DNA from 4 places in the Alkaliphilus metalliredigens QYMF genome. Region 3 is predicted to be linked to each of the others. Evidence: riboswitches for the same ligand, from Rfam matches in the RefSeq annotation. Region 3 holds a riboswitch; each other region holds the start of a gene.

Region 1 (4,220 bases), 1.2 Mb from region 3:
TTGTAGATATATTAAAGTGTCAGCTTGATGGGAATAACAATGGGATTGATAGACCTTCAACACAGGATTTAAATGCGAGGTTACATCCCCATCCATACAATCAGGTGATTCCATATCCCTCTAGAGTTAGGTCATGTAATTTGCCACTTTTACCAGAGTAGTTAGTAACCATTTGTTAATATGTTATGATATGGATAAGCAATGTCACGCTTCTTATCTATATCAACTATTTAAAAAAAGAGAAATCCTCTTTCATTTTAGGATTTCTCTTTTTTAAAGTAAAAATATATTTTACATATTTTAAAAGGGTAACGGGCCTAGGATAATTAATTAGAACCCTAGAGCTCATAGAGGATAAAGTAATCTCATTATTTTAACCTCTAAGGGTAGTCGCAGAAGAGGCATTGGTTCTAATAATCAATGAAATGGCAAAGACCACAACAATCAGCCCAGTGAATAGGAAAGAAATGGAAAAATCAATTGAGCTACTTAAAGAACCAAGTGCAAGAGCAATGAGACCAATGGAAAAATCAATGATACTCTCTTGTACAGATAATACAGTGGCTCTTGTGCTGACGGGGGATAAATCAACCAACCAAGCAGACAAGACAGAAATACCACCATTAAACCCGATACCAGTTAGCAGGCTGCTAATGATTAAAATCGTATATTGACCGGAATCTAGGTAGTACAGTATGGAAACACCCAAACCTAGAAGGCCTATGGCTGGCCAGGCCACCATTGAACGTCCCCAACGATCAGATAGATGTCCTGAGATAAGAGTGGAGAAAATGCTAGCAATTCCAAAAAAAGTAAAATAAATACCAGGGTTACTGATTTCGGTCACTCTGGAAATGTAAAGTGTCACAAAGGAAAGTAAGGCGCCAAAGGAGGTTGCAGTTAATCCTATGCCTAAGTAGATCGCCCAATATTTTTTATCAAGCAAAACTGATAACATGGAATTAGAAATCCTTAAATTTGTAGATTGAGTGATTTCTACAAATTGAGTTTTAAATAGAAGAATGAGAGCAATAAGACCAAATAAAAAACAAGTCATAAACCAAAATCCAAAGCTAAATTGATTCATAATGAAGGATGAAGTAGCGGGACCCACCAATAAAGCAAAGGCGCCGATCAATCTGTAAACCCCCATATAAGTACCCACTTTATTTACTGGAGCCATATCAGCAACAGCAGAAATTGAACTAGATAGAAAAGCAGATAGGCCAAGGGCCTGAAGCATACGGGCTAAAGTCAATAACCAGAGGCTATTGCTATAATAAAATAATAATGAGGTTAGAGCAAAGCAGGCAGTTCCTATGAGTAAGGGAATTTTGCGGCCAACACGATCTGCCAAGGGTCCGAAATAGAAGCGCAGACAAATAGCAGTAATAAAAAACAAGGCGGTCTGAAGACCCGAGTGAAACTCAGTGCCACCAAGTTTTAGTATATAGAGTGGAAGTAAAGTGAAAGTTGAATTAAAGATGACCATGACTAAAAAATTAACAATAAACAGGAATGACAGATTTATCATTTTTTTTGATTCCAAAAGTGTAACCTCCTCTTAAGTTCCAGAAACAAATAAAATACGATGATATAGATAAAGTATTACTTCCATTATGACATAAACTCAAAGTCTTTTACATATAAAATGAGCTGAAGGTCGTCAAAAAATAAGAGAAGGTAATGGGACGATGAATTGAATCATTGTCCCATTACCTTCTGTATTTAATCAACAGAACCGTCCCCTTGATTTCTTGACAGGAAACAATATACAATATATACTGAAATTGTTAAAAATCTAATATTCTACGATAATAGGTTTGAAGGATCAAGGAAGTTGAGCCTTCAATTAAAAGGGAAACAGGTGTAAATCCTGTACGGTCCCGCCGCTGTAAAAGAGTAGTAGTGCAAAATATGCCACTGTTGATATGGGAAGGCTTTGCACTGTGATGATACTTGAGTCAGAAGACCTGCCTATTATTATAAATCACAACTCTACGGAGGATAGGGGGGTATGTTTTGATAAAATACAGGTTATTTTACCAATGATCTCCTTATGTAGTTAAGGAGATTTTTTGTTGCAGAAATTTGTTAATAACAGCAACTGTACTGGTGAAATCTTCAGTTGATAAGAGTTATAATATTAGATCTATTTTAAATTAGGAGGAGGAAAAGCAATGAAATGCAATAAAATAGTAGTGATGATATTGGTTTTAGCATTAAGTTTTTCTATGGTAGGCTGTAATACAGCGACAACACAAGCAAGTGGAGATATTGGTGAAGAAAAAACACAGCTGGTATACGCCAGTACCAAGGATATAAGGGATATTAACCCCCATACCTACTCTGGAGAAATGGCAGCACAAAATATGGTTTTTGAATCCTTAGTAATAAATACAGACGAGGGGGTAAAACCTTGGTTAGCTGAAAATTGGGAGATATCAGAGGATGGGAAGACCTATACCTTCAAATTGAGGGAAGATGTGAAATTTACTGACGGAGAGGTGTTCAATGCAGCAGCAGCTAAGATGAATATCGATGCCGTCATGAATAATTTCGAAAGACATGCATGGTTAGAGCTAGTAAATCAAATCGATCATGTGGATATTATAGATGACTTTACCATTGATTTAGTCCTAAAAAATGCTTATTATCCTACCCTTAGCGAATTGGCATTAACGAGACCCTTTAGATTTATATCGCCTAACTCCTTTATTGATGGCAACACGAAAGAAGGAGTAAATGGTTACATTGGAACAGGTCCTTGGGTGCTTAGTGAGCATAAAGAAAATCAGTATGCAATATTTACTGCCAATGAATCCTACTGGGGTGAAAAAGCAAAGCTTAATGCCGTTAAATGGCAAGTTATGCCGGATCATCAAACCATACTTCTTGCCCTTGAAAAGGGAGAGATTGACCTATTATTTGGAGCTGATGGAGACATGGTTGATTTAGATTCCTTTAAGGCTTTAGAAGATAGGGGGAAATATGTTACTGTAATGAGTGAGCCCATAGCTTCTAGGGCCATCCTATTAAATTCAAATAAAGAGATTACAGGAGATATCAAGGTAAGAGAAGCCTTGCAATACGCCATAGATAAAGAAGGCATCGCCGAGGGTATACTTAATGGTTCGGAATCCGTAGCAGATACCGTACTGTCTCCTACTGTTGCCTATTGCAATGTAGACTTGGAAAAAAGGTCCTATGATATAGATAAGGCATCAAAACTTTTAGATGCAGCCGGTTGGACTTTAGGTAATGATGGTTATCGGTACAAGGATGGTGCTAAAATGGAAATCACTATTTATTACAATTCCGATAATAGTCAAGAACGTATGATCAGTGAGTATATGCAAGATAATTTAAAAAATGCAGGTGTAAACTTGAAAATAGTTGGTGAAGAAAAACAAGCCTTCTTAGATCGACAAAAAACAGGAGATTTTGACCTTCAATATTCCTTATCTTGGGGTATTCCCTACGACCCTCAATCCTACGTATCTTCATGGAGAATCCCAGCCCATGGTGACTATCAGGCTCAAGTAGGACTTGAAAAAAAAGCGTGGCTAGATGAAATGATTGGAAATGTTATGATAGAAACCGACGAAAATACACGACAGGAAATGTACAATGAGATACTAACTTATATCCACGATGCCAGTGTATACATACCACTAACTTATTCTAGAACAAAAGCGGTATATGAACCTTCATTAAGAGGTGTTGGTTTTAATACATCCCAATATGAGATACCTTTTGAAAACATGTATTTTCAGCAATAAAGCTAAACATAGGATTCCTTACTAGGTAAGGAATCCTATGTAAAAGATGATGTTTAGATCTGAATTAGTAAGGGGGGCAATCAATGAGAAATTATATAATTCGCCGAATATTATTTATTATACCGATATTAATAGGAATAACCTTCATTTCGTTTTTGCTAATTAATTTAAACACCAGTGACCCGGCAGAAGTTGCCCTAAGGGTCAATGAAATTACCCCTACCGATGAAGCTGTAGCAGCCATGCGGGAAGAGTTAGGTTTAGACAAACCTTTTTTTGAAAGGTATATTATTTGGTTGGGAAATAGTCTTCGCTTTGACTTTGGAAATAGTTATATAAATAACAAGTCAGTTTCAGATGAAATGCTAAGCGCATTACCTGCTACACTATATTTGGCAGCAATAGCACTGATCATGATTTTGGGAATTAGTATTGTGG
Region 2 (4,220 bases), 400 kb from region 3:
ATCACTCACAGGCACAAATTGAATTTTTTCCACCTTCTGTTTTGGTCCCCAATAATCCTTAAAAGCTGTAAATTCGTAGGTACTGTGTTCTTTACTATAGTTCGTTAATGTATAGGGTCCACAGCCTATTACTGCTCTTTCATCCTGGAAGCTTTCTGGATCCTCTACCTCTGACCAAATATGCTCTGGAATGATTCTTACTGTTCCTATTTTTTCTAAAATAGTTGCATTCTTTTCTGCAAAAGTAAATTTCACCCTACCATCCTCTAGAATTTCAATTTCCTTTATTATTGACTGATCCCCAACCATAATATAATTCTGTACTGGAGGATGTTTTTCCGAAAACTCAAAGGAGAACTTTACATCCTCTGCTGTTAAGACCTGACCATCATGCCATTTTACCCCCTCCTGTAGCGTAAAGATATAGTTAAGTCCATCTTCCGAAACCTCCCATTCCTTGGCAAGCCATGGAATTAACCCTTCTTCACCGTATTCTAACAAACTATCAAAAATCAGCTGCATTTTATAAATACCAGGTCCTCTGGAATAATGTAGATAGGGTGATGGATATCCCCAGTCTCCGCCTCCTAGCTTTAGCACCACATCTTCTTTTTCTTTATTTGCTTCAGTTTCATTGTTTGACCCCACGGTTTCCACTTCTTCTTGTGAAGTATCTGTCCCACAACCAATAAGTGACAACATCATCATACCTACTACAATCATTACCATTCCTTTTTTCCATTGTTTCCAACTCATATCCTTCACTCCTCTTCGAGCTATTTTATTTTAGGAAATAGAACTCCCCTGTGAATATATGCTTACATTTATACACTCCAAGTCAAAACACCTATTTTAACCTTTGTTTTTTCCTTTACCTTGCCATTATTTTGATGTTTTTTTAGTTCTTCCTTGATATACATTTTTTCTTCTTCTTTTAATTCAACTTGCATAGAAATCTTATCTACATATAACTGCCATGTTTCCTCTACTGTTCTTATGTCCTCCCACTCTCTATTCAGGTAAAACACCTCTGGGGTATAACCCAAGTGCCACAGAACATTAAAGGCATAGTATACTTTTTTATCCTTTCGTTTTTCCAAAGAATATATTTTTGAAATTTCTGCTTCTACTTCATCAAAAATAGAGTCCTCTCGATCAACAAATCCACTTAAAAAACAATAGTTTTTACTAGCCTTTGTCATTTTTTCTAGGGTATTAAAATCAAATACGCCAGGTGTCATAGAAGCAAATACGAAATCAAAGGCTTTGTTCCACCCTTCTTTTTCTAAATCAATATCCTTCCAATCTTTCTTCAATGTTTTAATATTATCTAAATTCATCTTTTTAGCATTGTTTTGAAGATGGTTTAGCATATTTTCGGAAATATCTAAAGCAGTGATTTTCTTTACAATACGTGCCATCGGAATGGTATGTTTTCCAGGTCCACAGCCTATATCTAATACCGACATTTCTTCATGCAACATTTCTTTTTTTAATAACAAGTCTATAATGTCGCTGGATTCATTTTTCTCTAGAGAAACCTTTGTATTAAAGAACGCTGCTCTGTTATCCCAAAAAACTTCAGACTTTTTAGTATCCATTTTCTTTTTTTCCCAAGCATCTTTCCAGTACACAATTTTTTCTACATCCCTCATAATACTTCGCCCCTCTCAAATTCAACAACTAATTTGTGACTCTAAAACAAAAAACCACGAAAAAGTAAAGTAACAATCTTCATGATTGCACACTAAACCTTCGTGGTTTCATCTCAAATCAAAACAAAAAATCCTCAAGAAAAAACACCTCCCCTCCGAAGGTTTCGTTTTATAACAATATAAGGCAGGTTTCCTGACTTATGGATCATCTTACTCTCCGACCTTCTCGGTTTCCCAATGGCATTCGCGGATTTCATACCCATTTACAGTAGCGGGGGCTGTAGTGGATTTACACCACTTTCCCTTTTAACTCTATGAAAGAGCACCTTATAAGCTATTTTTTGTTAAATTTTTAATTATTTTAAATTTCTATTTAAAAATACTATATTATAGCAATTTTGTCAAATTATTTTCCATAAAAACAAATATTATTTAAAATCATATTGCGTTATTTAACCTGATCTTTTCCACTGTTGCTTACAAAATAAGATAGGGTAAGCAAACCATTGTTTAGATTCATGTTTTCTACAATTACTCCTTCTGGGGCGTCAAGATCTATAGGTGAAAAATTCCAAATAGCAGATACACCTGACTCTATTAATTTGTTTGCAGTATCTTGTACAAACTCCTCAGGCATACAGATTACTCCAATATCAATATGGTTTTCACTTATAAACTTTTGCAACTCATCTATATAAAAGATAGGGGCACCCTTAATCTTCTTACCCATAAACTTATATTTAATATCAAACAATGCCTTTAAATCAAATCCACAATTTTCAAAATCAATATGATTAACAATACCTTGGCCTAGGCTTCCCGCTCCTACTACCACGATACTGTAGCTCTGATTTAGGCCTAGTATCTTTTCAATTTCTCCATACAATACTTCTACGTTATAGCCATATCCCTGTTGGCCAAATCCCCCAAACTTATTTAAGTCTTGCCGTATTTGTGAGGGTGTAAATCCAATCATACGACTTAATTCTTTTGAGGAAATTCTATCTATATTTTTATCTATAAGCTGCTTTAGGTATTCATAATATTTAGGTAGCCTTCTAATAATAGCCATTGAAACATTACTGTAACTTTTACCCATATACCTGTCTCCTATTTTAAGATTTTTATTTTTCTTATAAAATTTAATAACTTCTTTAAAGTAGAATTTTTCTAACTGTATACCAAACCTTTGCGGTTTTATGGTTAAAGGCTGCGTTACAAGCTACTTTGTAGAAACCTCTTCATCAAGTACATAAAGAGTACCCAGTTTAATGAATAGTTGAAGTTATCCTTTTTAAAAACAAAAGCCATAAAAACACTTCTTGCTTCAGCAAAGAATGTGCCTTCATGACTTTATTAAACAAATATAACTAATTCGTTTTATAATTCCCTAGAATAATCTTTAAAGCAATCTAAACAAACCCTTTTCCCCTCCATTAAGCGAATTTTATGCTCTGGAGCTCCCTCTCCACAATCTTCACAGGCAATCGTGGTAAAAATCCTTGCTCTTTCTGGCAATTCAAATTTAGGTGTTTTAAATTCAAAAATTTCTTCGATTGGTGCCTCTAACAAATAAGCTTGTCTTTCTCCTCTATCCATTTTCTTGTCAGAAGGTTTCAATACAATTCTCATACTTTCTCCAGTGGTACGGTTAAAGAAGCTAAAGGCTTGCTTTCCAGTACCACGATAAATAAGATTTCCCTTTCCAAAGCTACATCCTAATAATAGTTGAATTGCATCTACACCACAGGCATCATTTTCCGTTACACATACTATATCTTCATCCTTTGAAAAACCAACCTTTAGTTTTTCTTTGGCGGCCTCATAGGCTTTATAGCCTATAGCTAACCCTGGACACTCATGCCCATGAAACGCCACTGCTTTTTCCCATAATTGTTTATCCATTTGTCATCCCCCTCAAAAAATTAATAAAGTCACTGAATACAGTTATAGCCCTTAGAACAACCTTCATGGTTGAAATATAGCTAGTTCGTCTTCATGACTTAGTATTTATCATAATTTTTACTTTATAATATCATAGTAGTATATTTTTCCAGTATTGTCAATTTATTATCAAATTATTTGCATTGTAATTTTCATCAATATCCTTTAAATCAGTACCCACTATGAAATCGAATAAATCTGAGTTTTCACTTAAAAACTTAATTCTCAACAAAATATTTTCCGTACTGGCTGAAAAATATCTAAAACATTCCAATTGCCTCCTCAAAACTTCAATCATCCACTCGCCTAGTCAACGTACTTATTAAGCAACAGCAGCGCTGACTATACGAGTCAATCATGTTGTTATTTCATTGTTTATTATAAGTCCGGGTGCACATGTCTCGGAAGATTGATCACGACTTTAGTACCTACATCTATCTGGCTTTCTACTTTAATTCGACCATTATGTCTTTGAATAATCCAGCTTGCTATGGCAAGTCCAAGGCCTGTCCCCCCTGTTCCGTCTATTCCCTTGGTTCTTGACTTGTCCGCCCTATAAAATCGATTAAATATGTTAGGTAAATCTTCCTTTGAAATGCCAATGCCTGTATCTTCTATAGA
Region 3 (4,220 bases):
GCTCTGGGAGAAACAGAGGAATTTTTTGAAGAAAAATCAAAATGCAAAAAAAAGGAAGTTGAGTCAATTAAACAACACATGAATCTTTTGCAAAGACGATTAGATGAGCTTGAATAATATGCCAATAAAATGATGTTGACCGTAAGAAACAGACGGCTAAATTGAGTGGTTTCTATATAAATTCATTCTTTATGGTCACTCACTTAAATATTTTGGTCAGACTCCAGAGAGCAAGCTATTTTAAGCAATAGAGTTGGGTTATTCCTAGCTCTATTTTTATTGGAATAAATATTGCTAATTTCACAAATAATAAACTTGATGTTCATAGTAAATTGTGAGGAGGTGCGATGTATGAAGATTAATAATAGCATAGGATGTACAGTTGATGAATGTAGGTTTCATGCCAAAAAAGAATCATTTTGTAGTTTGGATCATATTAATGTTGTTAAACATGAGAAGAGTGCCAGAAACCAAGAGGCGACTGACTGTGGAAGCTTTAAACTAGAAGGATAAGGATGAGAAAATAACTAGTTGTTAAAAACTTAAAGTGAGCTTACGAAAGGACATCTAAATTATAGATGTCCTTTTCAGTTAAGAAGTTGTTAAAAAATTATTGACAGTTTTAGGAGAGATATGATAATATTTAATTATTGATAACGGTTATCAATCTACTTATTTGATTATTTTTATCCTACATAATAATAGATCATGAAATGGCTTGAATTATATCGTCTAGATTATCAAAGGGGGAGGAACATGATAAACCATTGTTATTGCCAACTTCAGAACAAGGATCAGTTTGTTAAATGGGTAATTCAGCAGCTCGGACCTGTTCTACTGGGAGTGAAACCTGCAGAAATCCTCAGCTTTCCTACAAACATATATGAAACAAATAATCATGTGGAATCAATTAAGCATTTATTTGAGTCTAGCCATAAAATAAGCTGTAAAGAATTTTATACACCCAATGGGTGCATGAAAATCTTTTTTTACAATATCAAGAGTTTGGATAATACATTAATGGAATTAAGGAACCTAAAGTTTTTAAAAGGTCTAGGATATTCACATGACTATCAAATGGATCTATATTTAGATTTAATAATAGAAAAGCTACAAAAGGGAGAAATGCCCCATGAAATTGGCATATTTTTAGGATATCCACTAAAGGATGTACTGGGGTTTATTGGGCATCCGTCATTGAAGCTGACAAAAGTTAATGGATGGCGAATCTATGGGAATCCCCAAGTATCTGATCTAAAATGCCAACAAATATTGGCGGCGAAACAGCAAATTAAGAGGCAACTGGAAACCCTAGAAATAGAAAATGTTGTTGCAGCTGTTTCCTAAAGGGGCTTTGTTAGCCATTAATTGATAATGAGAATCAATTTCATATACAACGAGAAGGGGGATGGGATATAGGATGAAGGAGATCACGGATTCTTTTCAAAAGAATGACGAAGAAAAGACAGAGAAAAGCTGTAGTTGTTCAGAATGCAACTGTTATAAAACAGGGGCTTGTGGTTGTGCAAAAAATTAAATTAGAGGGGGGTTATTAAAATGAAAAAAATCACAGTAATTTATTGGAGTGGAACGGGGAATACAGAAATGATGGCTGAAGCTATTGCAGAAGGAGCAAAAAGTAATGGTGCAGAGGTCAATTTACTTAATGTAGCTAATGCGACCAAGGAAGATGTATTTAATGCTGACGCAGTGGCATTGGGTTGTTCATCTATGGGAGCTGAAGTATTAGAGGAAGAGGAAATGGAACCATTTGTTGAATCTTTAATGGATGAAAGGTTAAAAGGAAAGCCCGTAGCTCTATTTGGCTCCTACGATTGGGGTGATGGAGAGTGGATGAGAGACTGGGATGGCAGAATGAAGGAATATGGAGCAGACTTAGTAAGAGAAGGTCTTATTATTCAGTTAACACCAGAGGACGAAGGGCTTGAAGAATGCAGACAATTGGGAAAAAAATTAGTAGAAGGATAAAACGTAATTTAATATAGATAATTTGAAGGAACAGAGAACGAGCAAATCACTGTTCCTTTTTCTTTTAAGAATAAAAAAATTAATCTTCAGAGCTGAATAGATAAAATATGGATTGACAATTAAAATTGACGCTGATATAATCAAATCAAAATTGAATACTAAATCTATTGGTACAATCGTATGTATAAGATTGCTTAAAAAGGAAGTTCGGTGTAATTCCGACATGGTCCCGCCACTGTAATGGATAAAATTTTGCGAATACCACTGTGTTATAAACATGGGAAGGTGTAAAATTTGTTATTCCTAAGTCAGGAGACTTGCCAATGAAAACAACGCTGTTTATAACTCACGAGGATGAGGAGGTGTTATTTGGAAGTAGAATATAATGTGTTCTACTATACTTAATAATACGCTTTCTATGATTAGAAAGTTTTTTTATTGTGGAGAACTCATGATATAATAACTCAGCAAATTTTTGCTGAGTTATTTTTTATTGCATCCTTTATATTGAGTTTGTGAAATATTTGTTTACATGTTTCTATATAATGGTTATAATATATACAGCAAAAGTAAAAGCAAATGACATGCATTATCAACGAGATTGTTGAACAAATGGATTTAGAGTAAGCTATTATAGATTTTAAAAGGTAAAAGGTGCTGAATTGATAAAGAGGTATGAAATGGATAAGAATTAATCGTTTTGAGATTTTGAAGATTTCAAAGCGTATATAGGAGGTACATGAGGTTGCTTAATTACATAGTAAAACGCTTGTTACAATTAATTCCCATTATGCTGGGGGTAAGCTTTTTAACCTTTGGATTAATGCATATATCTCCTAGTGATCCAGCTACCATGAAGTTATCGGCACAGGGGATCGCTGTTTCACAGGAAATAATAGAAAAAACAAGAATAGATATGGGATTAGATAAACCATTTATTGTACAGTACTTGATTTGGCTCAAAAATTTTTTGTTAGGGGATATGGGAAAATCTTATGTCGATCATTTACCAGTCATAGAAAAATTGATGAAGGCTATGCCATCAACGATTCTTCTATCAGCTAGTGCTATGACTGTTACCTTGGCAATTTCTATTCCTCTGGGGATCATTGCCGCAGCTAGACAGAATAAGCTATCGGACTATATCATACGGTGTATTACTTTTATTGGCATATCGACACCCAATTTTTTGCTATCATTATTCTTAATTTATTTTTTTGCTTTGCGTTTAAACTGGATTTCAGTCTTGCCTCAAGAAACCATGACAGGGTTGATTCTTCCGACTGCTACCCTGTCCATAGCCATGGCATCTAAATATATTCGACAGGTTAGGGCAGTTGTATTGGAGGAATTAAAAAAAGATTACGTGATGGGGGCTCAATCTAGAGGCGTTAAAGGTACGGTTATTTTATATAAAAATGTGTTACATAACTCCATGATTACAATCGTAACATTAATAGGATTATCAATTGGTTCCTTACTTGGTGGAACGGTTGTAGTAGAAACCATATTTCAGTTGCCAGGGCTGGGAAAATTGGCAATAGATGCAATTGGAGTTAGAGATTATCCAGTTGTGCAGGGTTTTGTTGTTTGGATGGCACTGATTTATGTGATGGTGAATTTAATCACAGATATATCATACTGGCTATTAGATCCCAGGACCTATAGCAGTTAGGAGGGAATAGATGCATATAACAGAAAATATGAATGCCTTATGGCTGAGGAAGAGGAAAGCCAAGCTAAATCCAGTGGCTATCAGGTTTTATATATTATTAGGGCTTGCTATCATTATGGTTTTAATCAGTTTGCTGGCACCCTATATTACACCTAATGATCCATATGCAACAGATATAAAGTTTAGGAGACTTCCTCCCTCGGAGCATTTTCTCTTTGGAACAGATGGTCATGGCAGGTGTATTCTTTCTAGGGTTTTGGTAGGAGCTAGAACCTCTATTTTTGCAGCTTTGTCATTGGTGGTCGGTACCTTTGTAGTGGGGACGATGATTGGGTGTTTTTCTGGATACTATGGCGGTGTCATTGATACTATTTTTATGAGATTGGCGGATATTTTGCTAGCCTTTCCAGATATTATTTTGGCCATTGCTGTGGCTGGGATTTTGGGTGGAGGATTAACAAACGCCATGCTGGCTTTAGCTCTGACTGGGTGGACTCAATATGCACGACTAGCAAGAAGCAATGTATTAGCCATTCGAGAAGAGACCTTTGTACAA
Region 4 (4,220 bases), 2.4 Mb from region 3:
ACCCTATGGGTGCTTTTTTCTTATATTAAAGCATAGATTATAGTAAAAATATTTATGGAGGGGAATTATGAGGAAAAATCCTAAACCACCAATGATTTTTCTGCCAGGGTTAATGGGGTCAATGGGAAGAGATATGATCCCGGGAACAGGGGACTGGAGCTTCGGAGTGGCTCGATGGATTTATAAACCACTCATTGATGGACTAGAGCAAAGAGGATATGTTTTAAATGAAGATTTGTTTATTTGCTATTATGACTGGAGAAAGGAATCCCATGAGATTGTTGACAGGTATTTAAAGCCAATGCTAAGGAAAGCAAAAGAAAAGTGTCCAGGGCAATCAATTGATATACTCTGCCACAGTAGGGGAGGAATCGTGGCCAGGAGCTATATACAAAGCGGAGAGTATGACTATGACATTGGGAATTTAGTCATGATTGGAACACCCAACGCCGGTGCCATTGATGCCTATTATTTTTGGTCAACGGGAGAAATGTTAAATGATCCTAATCAAAAAGATAATCTCTATGACATGATAAAAAGAGGATATATGTGGATTCTAAGAAAATTATTGAATATTCCCTGGGGAATAGAAAACATCCATGAAATCCATCAATCATTTCCCGCTATACAAGAGATGCTTCCTGCATTGGACTATGGAGACATCTTATATTATAGGAATGGATTTGGGGATTTGAAGCATATCCCAAGACCCTGGATTCGGTATCATAATTTTAAACTTGATGAAATGAATCAAGCCATCGCCCTGCGACATCTAAGAAATCGAGTGGAAGGGATCCATGTGATTGTAGGAACCAATGTAGAAACAAATGAATGTTTATTAGTTGATGGTAAAAAATTCATCTATGAGAATCAAGAGGTCATTGTTGATCATACTGTCACCTATAAAGGAGATGGGACTGTAACAAAAAACAGTGCCCAGTTACCCCCTTTCGATTACTATGAAATAGAAAAGAACCATCATCAAATGGTGGGAGCCTCCCTAGAGATATTGCAAGAGATTTATGGGTTAGACATAATTGATAGTATAGAGGAGGATGAGGTTTGCGAAACATTACATTTTATTTTTCATTACCATCATCGCTTAAAGATTGAAAAGAATGGCAAGCTACTTTTAGTCTATCAAGATAAAAAAGTGAACACTGAGTATGAATACATTTCAGAAGAGTTCGGAGAACGATATGTCTGGATAGCTCTAAAAAATATACCAGGGGGTATTTATACAGGTGAAATGATCACAAAGGATACTGATTTAGAGAAATTAGATTTTATCATTATAGGGAATGGTGTGGAAGAGGAATTGAAAGGAAGAGAGATCTTGAGACAGGACCGTGCTTCTGTGCAGGTGACATTTACATTTGAAGTCACTAACTAGAAGGGCCAATATAGCTATTGCCTATGAACTATAAATTTGATATGATAAGGATGAATTAAATCGAATTGGTGCTTTATCAAAGCTTAATAGGGAAAGTGGTTGAAATCCACTACAGCCCCCGCTACTGTAAGTGAGGATGAGTCCAGCAAAACCACTGATTGTGTCAATTGGGAAGGTGCTGGGTGTCAGAAGAATCACAAGTCAGGAGACCTGCCAACCCTAATTCCAAACAAACCTTCGGAGGGAAGGGTGGATCCTGCTGCTTGTATATTATTCCCTTACCTAATTTTAGGTAAGGGTTTTGTTTTTTGAAGAATTTGAAGAACTAAACTATTAATAAAAGGGGTTTGCTCATGAGTGGAAAAAAACTTGTACTGGTTACTGGTGGCGCTAGAAGTGGGAAAAGTAGCTTTGGAGAGTCATTATTGAGGGAGAAACAGGGAAATATATTATATATTGCCACTGCCCAAGCCTTCGATGAGGAAATGAAGGAACGTATCAAGCATCACAAAATACAAAGACCATCCCATTGGATGACCCATGAAGGGTATGAAAATTTAGGTCCGGTCATAAGTGTCTTGGGCGGTCAAATAGAAGGGGTACTACTAGACTGTGTCACAATCATGGTGACGAACTTAATGTTTCAACTAGAATCCAATTGGGATGAGGTGGGTACAGAAAGAATTCATCAGGTGGAGAATCACATCCAAGCAGAGGTAAAGACCTTGCTAGATACAGTAAAGGGCTTAGAGATACCAGTCATATTCATTACAAATGAAATTGGTATGGGAATCGTCCCAGAGAATAAGCTTGCGCGGATTTTTCGGGACATTGCAGGAAGGGTTAACCAAATGATTGCCAAGGAAGCAGACCAGGTTTATTTAGTGACATGTGGGATATCACAACGGATCAAATAGAAAAATACAAGGAGGGTTATAATGAGTAAAAAGCTAGAACAAGGATTAATACATATTTATACAGGTGATGGAAAAGGAAAGACGACAGCTGCACTGGGTCAAGGAATGCGAACAGCTGGGGCCGGCTATCGTGTACTCATGGTACAGTTCTTAAAAGGAAATGAAACTGGAGAGTTAAATAGTATTGAGAAGCTGGGAGAAGGCTTTGAAATCATGAGATTTGGACCTATCAATAATTTTTATCGAAATCTAAGTTCAGAAAGACGGGTAGAGGTAAAAGAAGATATTGGACAGGGAATAGAACAAATTGAGGTGCTTATGATAGCAGATGCATATGATTTGATTATTCTAGATGAAATCATGGCTTCGATCTATTTGGATATTGTCTCAGTTGAGGCTATTATCAGTCTCATAGACAAAAAACCCAATCATGTTGAATTGATTTTAACAGGCAGACAAGCACCAGAAGTTTTGGTCCAACGTGCAGATTATGTGACGGAAATGAAAATGATCAAGCATCCCTTCGAAAAAGGGATTATATCTAGGGAAGGTATTGAACATTGATATGAATCGATTTATTAGTATTTTACAATTCTTAACACGAATTCCTATCAAAAGGGATGTTCCTATGGAGGAAGCATTTCACAAAGGAATTATCTATTTTCCAGTGGTGGGGGGCATTATTGGTGCACTGCTCATGGTAGCCTATCGAGGCGCTTCTCTATATCTAGCACATTCTTTATCTGCTCTATTAACCGTGGGATTTTTTGTTTTTCTTACGGGAGGCCTACACCTAGATGGATTGGGTGACACATTTGATGGACTGTACAGTAATCGTAATAAGGAAACCATACTGGAGATTATGAAGGACAGTAGACTGGGAACGAATGGTGTCCTAGCTATGGTATTTATCCTACTTCTAAAGCTTTACGGAATCCAGGGATTAGGAGAACATCAAATCTATTGGGGAATCATACTGATGCCAGTAATGGGAAGACAGGCTATCGTATATGGCTGTTATCGAACAATCTATGGTCGAAGCCAGGGCTTAGGACATCTCTTTATTGGAAAGGTCAGTAAAAAAGAGCTATTGATCAGCAGTTTGTTGACCTTTATCTTGGCGGCCATGCATTTGCCTAGTCTTATTTTTGCTCTTCTGCTACCCATAGGAAGTCAATTATATAAAGGGCATGTAATGAAGAAAATTGATGGCATGACCGGGGATACATTAGGATCCCTATGTGAGTTGACTGAAGGATGCTATTTATTATTTATCCTTTTGATTACTGGGGCAGGATTGTTCTAAGGAACCCGAGGAAAGGAATCGTAGGTGGATGATAATGAAAAGAAGGGGTGCGTAAATGACTCGAATTTATTTGATACGGCACGGGGAAACCCAGGATAACTATGAAAAAAAGCTTTGTGGTTGGATTGATGGGCCTTTAAATCAATTAGGAAAAATTCAAGCCGCTGGCTGCGGAGAGGCATTGAGAAACATAAAAATGCATGTCATTTATACCAGTCCCCTAAAGCGTGCCTATGAAACTGCAGAGGCAATTAGAGGGGAACGACAAGAAGAAGTCATTGTTGTAGAAGAGCTTAAAGAGCTCCACTTTGGAGATTTGGAAGGATGGACCATGAAGGCAGTACAAGAAACACATCCAGATATTTATAATGGAATTAGAACTGATTCAGTAAATTTTCAGTTTCCCAATGGGGAAAGCATGAAGCAAATGCATGAACGAGCAACCAAGAAGATAGAAGAGCTGATTGAGAAACATCCCAATGAAAATATTGTGATTGTGGCACACTCCGGTGTACTCCGAAGTGTGATTGCACATTTGATAACGGGCAAAATTGATCATCATTGGAGTTTTAAAGTAGATCATTGTAGTATTTCAATAGTTGAG

Evidence for each region. A riboswitch is a leader RNA that binds a small molecule or an ion and turns the genes downstream of it on or off. The one in region 3 is predicted to bind cobalamin.
Region 1: another riboswitch for cobalamin. It lies ahead of nikA (nickel ABC transporter substrate-binding protein); the one in region 3 lies ahead of nikB (nickel ABC transporter permease).
Region 2: another riboswitch for cobalamin. It lies ahead of AMET_RS07475 (class I SAM-dependent methyltransferase); the one in region 3 lies ahead of nikB (nickel ABC transporter permease).
Region 4: another riboswitch for cobalamin. It lies ahead of cobU (bifunctional adenosylcobinamide kinase/adenosylcobinamide-phosphate guanylyltransferase); the one in region 3 lies ahead of nikB (nickel ABC transporter permease).

What each region holds. Positions count from the first base shown of each region.
Region 1 is NC_009633.1:4,846,012-4,850,231, reverse strand. It holds gene AMET_RS23600 (vanadium-dependent haloperoxidase) at 1-161, shown strand, start outside; gene AMET_RS23595 (MFS transporter) at 374-1,549, opposite strand; cobalamin riboswitch at 1,803-1,995, shown strand; gene nikA (nickel ABC transporter substrate-binding protein) at 2,181-3,782, shown strand; gene opp1B (nickel/cobalt ABC transporter permease) at 3,866-4,220, shown strand, end outside.
Region 2 is NC_009633.1:1,568,506-1,572,725, reverse strand. It holds gene AMET_RS07480 (ABC transporter substrate-binding protein) at 1-756, opposite strand, end outside; gene AMET_RS07475 (class I SAM-dependent methyltransferase) at 825-1,655, opposite strand; cobalamin riboswitch at 1,822-2,000, opposite strand; gene AMET_RS07470 (redox-sensing transcriptional repressor Rex) at 2,104-2,754, opposite strand; gene AMET_RS07465 (FmdE family protein) at 3,036-3,560, opposite strand; gene AMET_RS07460 (sensor histidine kinase) at 3,978-4,220, opposite strand, start outside.
Region 3 is NC_009633.1:1,165,940-1,170,159, forward strand. It holds gene AMET_RS05485 (hypothetical protein) at 1-117, shown strand, start outside; gene AMET_RS24875 (DUF1540 domain-containing protein) at 352-513, shown strand; gene AMET_RS05490 (DUF3793 family protein) at 757-1,347, shown strand; gene AMET_RS05495 (flavodoxin) at 1,558-1,989, shown strand; cobalamin riboswitch at 2,141-2,328, shown strand; gene nikB (nickel ABC transporter permease) at 2,729-3,664, shown strand; gene nikC (nickel transporter permease) at 3,675-4,220, shown strand, end outside.
Region 4 is NC_009633.1:3,718,592-3,722,811, reverse strand. It holds gene AMET_RS17810 (lipase family alpha/beta hydrolase) at 68-1,393, shown strand; cobalamin riboswitch at 1,443-1,625, shown strand; gene cobU (bifunctional adenosylcobinamide kinase/adenosylcobinamide-phosphate guanylyltransferase) at 1,747-2,310, shown strand; gene AMET_RS17795 (cob(I)yrinic acid a,c-diamide adenosyltransferase) at 2,332-2,874, shown strand; gene cobS (adenosylcobinamide-GDP ribazoletransferase) at 2,876-3,616, shown strand; gene AMET_RS17785 (histidine phosphatase family protein) at 3,672-4,220, shown strand, end outside.